Regions from separate parts of the Paenibacillus sp. AK121 genome, predicted to be linked through region 1. Evidence: riboswitches for the same ligand, from Rfam matches in the RefSeq annotation. Region 1 holds a riboswitch; each other region holds the start of a gene.
What was found. Region 1 has a riboswitch for cobalamin ahead of metE (5-methyltetrahydropteroyltriglutamate--homocysteine S-methyltransferase). Riboswitches for the same ligand answer to the same signal wherever they lie in the genome.
Positions count from the first base shown of each region.

Region 2: it holds a riboswitch for cobalamin, as region 1 does, so the genes downstream of both, KSP24_RS08775 (ABC transporter substrate-binding protein) here and metE (5-methyltetrahydropteroyltriglutamate--homocysteine S-methyltransferase) in region 1, are expected to answer to the same signal.
Region 3: it holds a riboswitch for cobalamin, as region 1 does, so the genes downstream of both, KSP24_RS04145 (ABC transporter substrate-binding protein) here and metE (5-methyltetrahydropteroyltriglutamate--homocysteine S-methyltransferase) in region 1, are expected to answer to the same signal.

Region 1 covers NZ_JAHPJM010000002.1:380,665-383,932, forward strand. The annotation lists gene metE (5-methyltetrahydropteroyltriglutamate--homocysteine S-methyltransferase) at 1-1,625, opposite strand, end outside; cobalamin riboswitch at 1,784-1,979, opposite strand; gene nrdG (anaerobic ribonucleoside-triphosphate reductase activating protein) at 2,168-2,665, opposite strand; gene KSP24_RS05010 (anaerobic ribonucleoside triphosphate reductase) at 2,662-3,268, opposite strand, start outside.
Region 2 covers NZ_JAHPJM010000004.1:8,953-12,220, forward strand. The annotation lists gene KSP24_RS08770 (FecCD family ABC transporter permease) at 1-841, opposite strand, end outside; gene KSP24_RS08775 (ABC transporter substrate-binding protein) at 838-1,845, opposite strand; cobalamin riboswitch at 2,054-2,268, opposite strand; gene KSP24_RS08780 (histidine phosphatase family protein) at 2,365-3,117, opposite strand; gene cbiB (adenosylcobinamide-phosphate synthase CbiB) at 3,132-3,268, opposite strand, start outside.
Region 3 covers NZ_JAHPJM010000002.1:186,214-189,481, reverse strand. The annotation lists gene nikB (nickel ABC transporter permease) at 1-203, opposite strand, end outside; gene KSP24_RS04145 (ABC transporter substrate-binding protein) at 219-1,802, opposite strand; cobalamin riboswitch at 2,022-2,225, opposite strand; gene KSP24_RS04140 (nucleobase:cation symporter-2 family protein) at 2,831-3,268, opposite strand, start outside.

The DNA of each region.
Region 1 (3,268 bases):
AACGACACATCTCCGTAAATGATCGGCGGTTTAACACAGCGGGAGCCGTAGGACTGCACCCACCCGTTTTGTGTAAAAGCAAAGCCTTTCAGCTTTTCGCCAAAAAATTCAACCATGTCGGTCCGTTCAAATTCCCCATGTACAAGCACATCTATGCCAATGTCCTCTTGGATATCAATCCATTCCTTGATCTGCTGTTGGATGAATGTCCGATATTGCTCGGCAGACCATTCTCCTTTGCGATAGTGCAGACGGGCCTTGCGGACCTCAGCAGTTTGCGGGAAGCTGCCGATGGTCGTCGTAGGTAGTGGGGGCAACTTCAGCCTATTTTGCTGAATCACCCGGCGCTCGGCGAAAGGAACGCTGCGTGACAGTGGCTCTTTTGCCAGCAGGTCGGCCAAATCGGCAGCTGTCTGTACCCTTGCCGCGGAGCGGTTGAAGCGGGCTACCGCATCCGAACTTTGCTCAAGCTTGGCAATTGCAGATGGATCGTGCTTACCAAGTGCAGCCGTCAAGACTGCGATTTCATCCAGCTTTTCATCGGCAAAGGCTAGTGCATGCACCAGCTCTCGGTCCAGTTTATGCTCTGCTTCCAGACTGACCGGCACATGCAGCAGACTGCACGATGGCTGTACGACAAGCTGTGCGGCAGTGGTCTGTTCTGCTAACTGGCCCAACAGCGCAGCTACGGCATTCAGGTCGCTGCGCCATATATTGCGTCCATCAATGACACCAGCACCCAGCGTTTTCCCTTTGGGGAAGCCATGCTGGCATATATGCTGAAGATTTTCGCCATCATCGTATACAAAATCAAGACCCAGTCCCTGTACCGGAAGTTCAGTCAGACGCTCATAATGATCCAGGCTGCCGAAGTAGGTTTGCAGCATGATGTTCAACGAGGGTGCAGCTTGGGTCAAAGCTTCATAGACCTCCTGAATAATCTCCAGATCCTCTGCCGGGAATGAGGTGGTCAGGACAGGTTCATCGATTTGGACCCATTGAACGCCTTCTGCTGCTAGCTCTGACAAGACTCGGGCGTATAAAGGCAGGAAGGTTCGTATAATAGAAGCCAGATCCTTACGATCATAGCCTTTGGATAAAACAACAAATGAATAGGGACCGATGAGAACCGGTTTACCGTCAATGCCTAGCTCTTGCTTTGCTTCACGATAAGCCAGTAAGGGTTTATTTTCAGTGAGCACCGGAGCCGCATTTGCCAATTCGGGAACGATGTAGTGGTAATTGGTATTCATCCATTTGGTCATTTCACTGGCAGTAGCTCCCTTCTGCCCACGTGCGATCCCGAAATACACAGATAGAGGAACTGGACCTGTAGGACGATAGTTGAAGCGTTCGGGGACGAGACCAAACATCACGGATGTATCCAGCACGTGATCGTAATAGGAGAAGTCTCCGACAGGAATGCGATCAATCCCTTTGTCACGTTGCTTGCTCAGATGCTCCAGACGCAATCTTTTCATCTCACTATGCAGTTCGCTTTCGTCAATACTACCCTGCCAGAAGCGCTCCAGTGCTTTCTTCCATTCCCGGTTCCCACCAATACGCGGATAACCCAGATTACTGCTAATCAAAGCCGACAATGCAGATCGTTCGTTAATGGACATGTAGGTTTCCTCCTAACTGGTAGCCAGTTTATTTTTACGTACCAAAAAAGGCATTCTGCCCCCAAGGCTAAAAATGAGTAGGGGAAAGAATGCCTCCGCGATTAAAATTCAAAAATACGGCGACTGCTCTTAACACCTCCCTATCTTCCGTAGGTACTGCGATGTTGTTAAAATAGGCAGGTCTCCTGACTTACGGATCATGACGTTCAGCATCCCTTCCCGGTCTGTGGACCAGTGGGTGTATGAGTAGCTGAACATTCCCCGTTTACAGTGGCGGGACCGTCCCGGATTTGCACCGGCTTCCCTTTTAAGTCTGATCTGAATAGAACAGACACCTATTTCCAAGCTATGCGATTAAGGTATGACGAATAATTATGCACTCGTATACTTGTTCACCATCATAAGTGAAACTCACAGGATGTGCAATAGAAACAGTAATAGAAACTGGAGTGGAATCTGTTAGTTATATGCAAAAAAGACAAGCCCACCCCATCGTGGGGACTTGTCTTTGATATAGTATCTTGCTAAGTAGAACATCGCCTTTAAGCCAATGAAACGGTGTAACCTGCCTGAATACTGGCTCTCACATCTACCAGACGTTGATTACGACTGCCTCGAAAGGGGAGGGTCAGATCCTTTTGCTGTTCAACAAAACGGCCATCTACAATCACGTCACACAAAAACGCTAGCTCCTGTCGTTCCTGATCCATGAGCAGATCTTCGTAAACAAAGCCCGTGTAGGCCCATACGGTTCGGTCGGGACAAGCCGCGCGGAAGTCACGTACAAATTGCGAGCATTCTGCTGCTGAGAAAAAAGGGTCTCCCCCGCAGAGAGTCAGTCCGTCCAACAGCGGATTATCCATGATATCACGGATAACCTCCTGTTGACGCTCAGGCGTGAATGGCTCCCCTGCGCGGAAGTTCCACGAAGCTGGATTAAAACAGCCGGGACAGGCATGGCGGCAACCGCTAATGAATACAACGGTGCGCAGGCCGTATCCTTCATTCAGAGATTCCGGAATATAGCCGCACAAATTCACTTATGCTTCACCCGGTCGCGGACTTCGGCTTGCTTGGCAGCATTAAAACGAACGGTATAATCTCCTGTCAGATATCCGGTTACCCGACGTAAACGCTGAAAGTGCGTGTGCTCCTCATCTGTGCCGCATTGAGGACAGCTTGTCCCGATAATTCCTTCATAGCCGCATTCCGTACAACGATCTACCGGATGGTTGATGGAAAAGTAGCCGATGTTCTGTTGAAGTGCGTACTGAACAATTTTAAGAAATGCATCCGGGTTATTCCGTGCATTACCGTCCAGCTCAATGTATGAAATTGCACCCGCATTACATAGATTATGGAACGGAGCCTCCAAGCTGATTTTACGTGCAGCGGGAAGCTTGTAATACACCGGAATATGAAAGGAATTCGTGTAATATTCCCGGTCATTGACCTCAGGGATAATTCCGAAGTCACGTTGATCCAGCAATGTAAACTTGCCTGACAGACCTTCGGCAGGCGTCGCGAACAGTGTAATATTTAGATTGTAGTGCTCACTCATTCGATCACAATACATGCGCATGGAAGTGATGATTCGCTGTGCTTCACGGTATACAGCATCATCTTCCCCGTGGTGTTTTCCA
Region 2 (3,268 bases), on a different contig from region 1:
GACGAATGATATGAGGCACAACAAGTCCAACAAAGCCAATGACTCCACATACCGAGACAGCGGCAGCTGTCAGCAAGGTAGATATGATCAGGACAGATAGCTTCGTCGCATCTACATGAACCCCCATATGAGCCGCTTGACGTTCTCCCAAAGCCAGAATATTCAGCACCCGTGCCCGGTTCCATAGAAACACCAGCCCAACGATCACGTAAGGTAAAAGAATTCCCGTATATGACCAACCGCGCAGACTGAGACTTCCCAGCGTCCAGTACAATATTTCATTGACTGTTTCCTTCGACATGGCTGCCAGAAAAGAAACAATGGCTCCCCCAAAAAATTGCATCACCACACCTGATAAAATGAGGCTTTGGGTCGGAATTTTCCCACCTTCACGCGCCAACGTCAACACCATCCACAGCGTCAGCATGCCGGTTATAAATGCAACTAGCGGAAGCGTCCATATACCCACAAATGAAAATTGAAGCCCCCAATAAATCAGTACTGCTGCTCCGACCGAAGCTCCCGAGGATACCCCAAGGGTATACGGATCAGCCAAGGGATTACGCAACACACCCTGAAATCCGGCTCCCGCCAACGCCAGCGCTGCTCCAACCAACATTCCCAGTAACACCCGTGGCAATCTGACCTTTAAAATGATTTGCTCTGAGGATGTATTCCAATCCGGTGTAAACGTATCACCTAACCACGGTAGGTGGTTGATCAAAATACCTGTGATCTGGCTGACCGGAAGACTGACCGAGCCGATGCCAAGACAGAGTAGCAGCGTCAGCAGCAGCAAGACAAGACCTGTCCCCCCAAAACCGATCAGTCTACGGTTCATTTGAAAATTTCAGGGTACACGCCCTTAGCCACTTCCTTGAGCCCTTCCGTTACGCGTGGCCCCGGACGGCTGATCAAATTATCATCCACGGCAAATACACGATGGTTACGAACAGCGGATATTTGATCCCATCCACTACGAGCTTTAATGATATCGCCGAGGGTCTGGCCCGTTTTGTCGTCCTTCACACTTTTGCTGTACAAAATCACGTCAGGGTTTGCAGCTATAATATTTTCCTCACTGATTTGGTACCACCCCTTCTGCGTAGCACCTACATTTTCACCACCTGCTAATGTAATCAGCTCGTCCATAAACTCGCCTTTACCCACTGTCCAGCCTGGTGAAAACTCGACGTATACCCGCAGCTTCTGCCCTTTGCCGATATTTTTAACTCCTTCTTTCACTTCTGCTACATCTGCTCTCATCTTGTCAGTCACCGCTCTCGCTTCTTTCTGATGATCGGTGATTTTCCCATACAATTCGATATTAGCTATGACATCTTCAACTGTTTTCGGTTCTGTTTTAAAAATCATAATTCCCATGTCACGCAGCTTAGTCGTAGCCTGTTCACTAAGTGAAATCCCTGCAAAAACAACTTCCGGGTTCGCAGCAATGATCGCCTCTTCGTTCGGTTTCATAATACCGCCCATTTTAGGCTTTTTCGTAGCTGCCTCCGGGTAATCAGAGTAGTCGGATACACCAACAATTTCCTTATCCAGTCCGATAGCGAACAGCGCCTCGGTTTCTGCCGGGGAGACGGAAACGATCTTGTCCGGTGCTTTTTTAAATGTAAATTCCTGTCCTGTTGCATCCTTAAGCGTTAGCGGGTAAACCGTTTTACCCGGAGGCTCTTGTGCGGTTACGATCTGTCCCGGCTGCTGTGAAGAAGCTTGACCCTCTTTATTTTCTGCATTTTTTCCATTCGCGCCACATGCACTCAGCCCAACTGCCAATATCAGCGCCAATAGACCTGTAGTCCATACCTTTATTTTTTTTCCTGCCATGATTTGCACCCCTTCATACATAAATCGTTAAGAGCGTTACTTGAACTTCATCCGATATTTTCTCATTCCAGCCTTCTTTTCCTATCAAAAACCCCCGCATCCTCATATCAGGACACAGGGGTCACGTTAGCACAGATCGTGCGCAGGCGGGCAGCTTCTTTCCGCATGGACAGTCACTGCGAACACGTCATCCTTTCCTCGAAGGATTATGGTGACAGGCGGACGGGCAGGTATCCTGACTTATGGAAAATGCATGTCCTGATATTCTTTCATATGCCTGGCGGCACATAAAACAGGGCTAATGGGCATGTTTCCATTTACAGTGGCGGGACCGTGTCGGACTCACACCGACTTCCCTTTTAACAACGCAATAAAGGAAAGCAAGTTCCTCACATAGCGCCGACCTCGTCTGCTGGATATTTGATGTAGTGGTAGTCAAGCCGTTCTTTTACTTGATGATTATAGGTTAAAAAGAGTTAGCTTACAACCCAAACAGTCGCTTTATTCGCCTTGTTTAACCTAATGAGAAAGCAATCTTGCTATACAATTGTGCGGTCCTGTCAACCTTAACTGAATCCTAAATGCTTCTCCCGGCTTCGGATTCAGACTCCAAAAATCATGGCCAGGCATAAGCATACAAGCCAACTGACGAATTACACCACCATGCGTGACAATCAAAACAGAGGGCGGCGCAGCATTCGACTCCATTGGCTGAACCTCCAAAGCAATGCGCCACGCAAACAGAGAGTCTAGGAATTCACGCAGACGATTCACAAAATGAATCCAAGGCTCTCCTCCAGGTGGGGTGAATTGTTGCGGCTCATCAATCCAAGCGCGATACAACGCCACATCCTTAAGCATGTCATACGTTTTTCCATCCCACTCACCAAAGTGAAGTTCTCGCAGACGTGGTTCCATGATAGGAGGCATAGCAGAGAGGGAACATTCAGACGTCAATGCTGACTCCGGCAAAATGATCTGCAAGGTCTGGCGACATCGCATCAAGTCGCTGCAATAGATTCGAGCAAAGGAATGTCCCTGCAATTTTTTCTGTAAAGTCTTTAACTCCTGCTCTGCTCCCGACAGCAAACCCAAGTCGGCATGTCCCAGATATCGACGTTCCTTATTCCATAAGGTCGTGCCATGACGAACTAGCACGAGCTCCATGTCCCACTGCAGATCTTCTTTAGCATCATTCGGCTTACTAACCTGTTGTGAGTTCGGACTTGGTGCACTTTCTCGCACTCTTTTTCCTTCTGTATCTTGTTTCAAAATCGTGTCACTCCTCACTGCATCCATCCCAAGGCAAAACACCCTGCAGCTCCCATCAAACACAATCCTACAAACATAGTGGATACGGCGAACATCAGCCGGATCGTATGCCGGATATCCTTCGACTCCAACGGTCGTATCCCTTCGCCCA
Region 3 (3,268 bases), 190 kb from region 1:
TATTGAATATGAAGCGGCTCATTCAAGCCCAGTTCGTTTCGCAGCGCGGTCAGCGCCTCCCCAGAAGCAGGAACATTATGCGCGGTGAGCAAAATGAGGGCAGGGTCACCAGGGGCCAGCCTCATCAGTACAAAAGTCAGCGTGGATACAACGAATACAATGATGGGCAGCTGCGCCACACGTTCCAGTATAAAACGAATCATAGGATACGTAGCTCGTTATTCCGCAATATCGGATTGCGCTGTAATGTAGTAATACTCGATCGGATGCGGCGTAAAGCCCTCTACCCCTTTTTTCACGCCAAACACATTGTCAGGGTGTACAATGAACGACTGCGGCAAGTCTGTATTGATAATATCCAGTGCTTGCAGTGTTACCGCATTACGCTGTGTGGTATCCTTTGCCAACTTCAGGCTGTGAAGAATATCCTCCAGCGGTTTGGAAGCATAACGGCTTACATTAGCTTCACTTGTAGAGGAGTAGAACATGTCCATAAAATACTGCGGTTCCCCTGTATGGGCCGTGAGCATGCTGTACATAGCAAAATCCCAATCGTTTTTGGTCAACGCCTCGTCGATATTTTCCACCTTGCGAATCTTGACCTGGATTCCCTCATTCAGCAACTGGCTCTGAATAACCTCAGCCATGACGGATAGCTCCGGACGCTGAGGGAAGGTCAGCAGCGTAACCTCGAATGGCTTGCCCTGCTTGGACCATGTGCCTTGGGCATCCTTTTGCCAGCCATCCTTCGTCAACAACTGCTCTGCCGTTCCGTTCAATGCTTTGCGCTCAATCTTACCGAAGGGAAGGATACTCGGAAACGGGCTGCTTGCTTCCGTACCGAAGCCCCTCATGACGGCGCTCACAATGGATGCGCGCGGAATCAGACTGTCCACCACCTTACGGTTGGTCGCATCCTTGAACACAGACGATTCCATGTTGTACACAATCATATGGGTACGCAAGGACGGAGCCGACAGCACTTGTAGCTTGTCGTTCTTTTTTAATACCTCTGCGTTATCTACCGGAATATCCGTCGCTACATCCACCTCACCGGATTGCAACGCCATCAGGCGCGAATTACCGTCCGTAATGAATTTCATCGTTGCTTCAGCCAGTCGTGCCTTTTCGCCCCAATATCCGTCATAACGCTCTACGACCAAGGATTGATCCTTGTTAAAGGCTTTGATTTTAAAAGCACCTGTCATCGCAGGGTAGCTCTGCTCATCTTTCATGGATGCCACATCCAGCACGATTGTTGACGGATCAGCCAGATTGGATGCCAGCGCTGCATTCGGCTGGTTTGTCGTGATTTTCAGCGTCAGCGGGCCATTTACATCAATGGACTTCACATCCAGTAAATCCTTCGCCAGGTGACTTTTCTCGATAGAGCGCAGCAAAGATGCTTTTACACTTGCTGCATCCATACTCTTTCCATCATGAAAAGTGACCTTACCCTGCAAGCTGAACGTCCACACGTTAGGACTGTCATGCTTCCATTCCTTGGCAAGCCAAGCCACAGGCTCCAACTTTTCATTCAAACGAATGAGTGTCTCACCGGCACCGGAACGCATCACATCCCAGCTATTGTCTCCATGCGGATCGACGCCTGACGGTTTCCACGTATACGCCATCACCAGCTTTTTACCTGCTGGAGTCTGTTGTGCAGGCGTATTCTCACCCTTGCCTGAGCTATCCTCCGTCTTTGTGGCTGTGCCGCATCCCGAAAGAGCCATAACTGCCATCAGCAGCAACAATCCTGTACATATGAACCATGAACGCCTATTACGATTGCCTATCATCCCACATGTCCTCCTCTATCTTGTAAAATATCGTATAAACCTAACGCAAAACGCGAAAAAAGCATTCCCAACCACTTGACCAGCAGTCAGAAATGCTTTCATTATAAAATGTCAAAACTCACCTCAAAGCCAACTCCAAAAACATAGAAGGGATCAGATCGGTTTCAGACATTCCGTATGCAGCACGCCTAACCACCTCCCCAGCATCCCGTGGGTCTGACAGTGATGTCAAAACAGGCAGGTCTCCTGACTCCAGGCTTATCTTTCAGGCCTTCCCGGTTCCTCACAGTTCCAGTGGCTATTCTGAAAGCTCCAGCAGTACCCTGCTGATGCCTGTATACAGTGGCGGGTCCGTGTCGGAATCTACCGAACTTCCCTTTTAAGTGAACACGCTCAACAACTATCTACATCGTCTCAACAAAACCTCGTATATAGAGTTGTCCGGCTCACACCTGTTTTCTTCCTTTATTCCTTTTTATTACGAATTAGGATTATCTTATTTTGTTGCTACTGGCTTGTCAATAAATGCGGCACAATAATTTAAATTTGAACGATCCCGCAAAGATCAAGACTGTCACTATTCATTGCATGCACGCAATTCACGTGCTAAAATTAGGTATAGAGATATCCACCGTATCCGTATACTAAAAAGAGCCTTCGTCGCGCCAACGGCAAAGACTCCTAGGATTTGAAAGGCTGTGGATCACCACGGCGCGCTAAATGCTTAGCTAAACCCACCGTTAGGCGCCTAACCTAATCAAGCGGTGGGTTTTCGCTTGTTCCGAAATTTCCGACGCAGCCAGCGATAAAGTTTACGAATACTAAACACCAGGCTTAGTAACGTAACCATCCAACGCAACACATCGTAGCACGACACAAGTGTGACCATCGGCTTCACCCCCTTTCGGGAAGCTGCACCGTGGTCCGAAAACATCCACCACTATAATCCGCTCTGGGTAACCCTATGCCAAACAGCCGGAAAAGAGGCTACACCCTCTCTCCGGCTGTTTTGGTTTATTTGCTATTCATCAAACCTTCTGTGGAACCTCCGAGACATTTACGCCTTTGACCGATTCACCCTGTTTTCTTGCCAAAACGATGTTCAAGACAATTGCCGTAATCGAGCCCGATACAATACCATTTTGCAGCAGCATTTTGGCAAAGCTAGGCAGTTGGTCAAACATTTGCGGCAGAACAGCTGAGCCTAGGCCTACAGCAATACTGCATGCTGCGATCAGCAGATTGCTTTCCTTCCGCAGATCTACTTCTGACAAAATAGACATACCTGATGCAGCAACCGAACCAAACATGACGATCATTGCCCCGCCCAGCACAGCGTTAGGAATCACTGTCGTCAAGGCAGCCAGCTTAGGCAGCAAACCGAGAACGACCATGATGCCGCCCGCAGCAAAAATAACGTTACGCGATTTGACGCGAGTTAGCGAGATCAGACCCACATTTTGCGA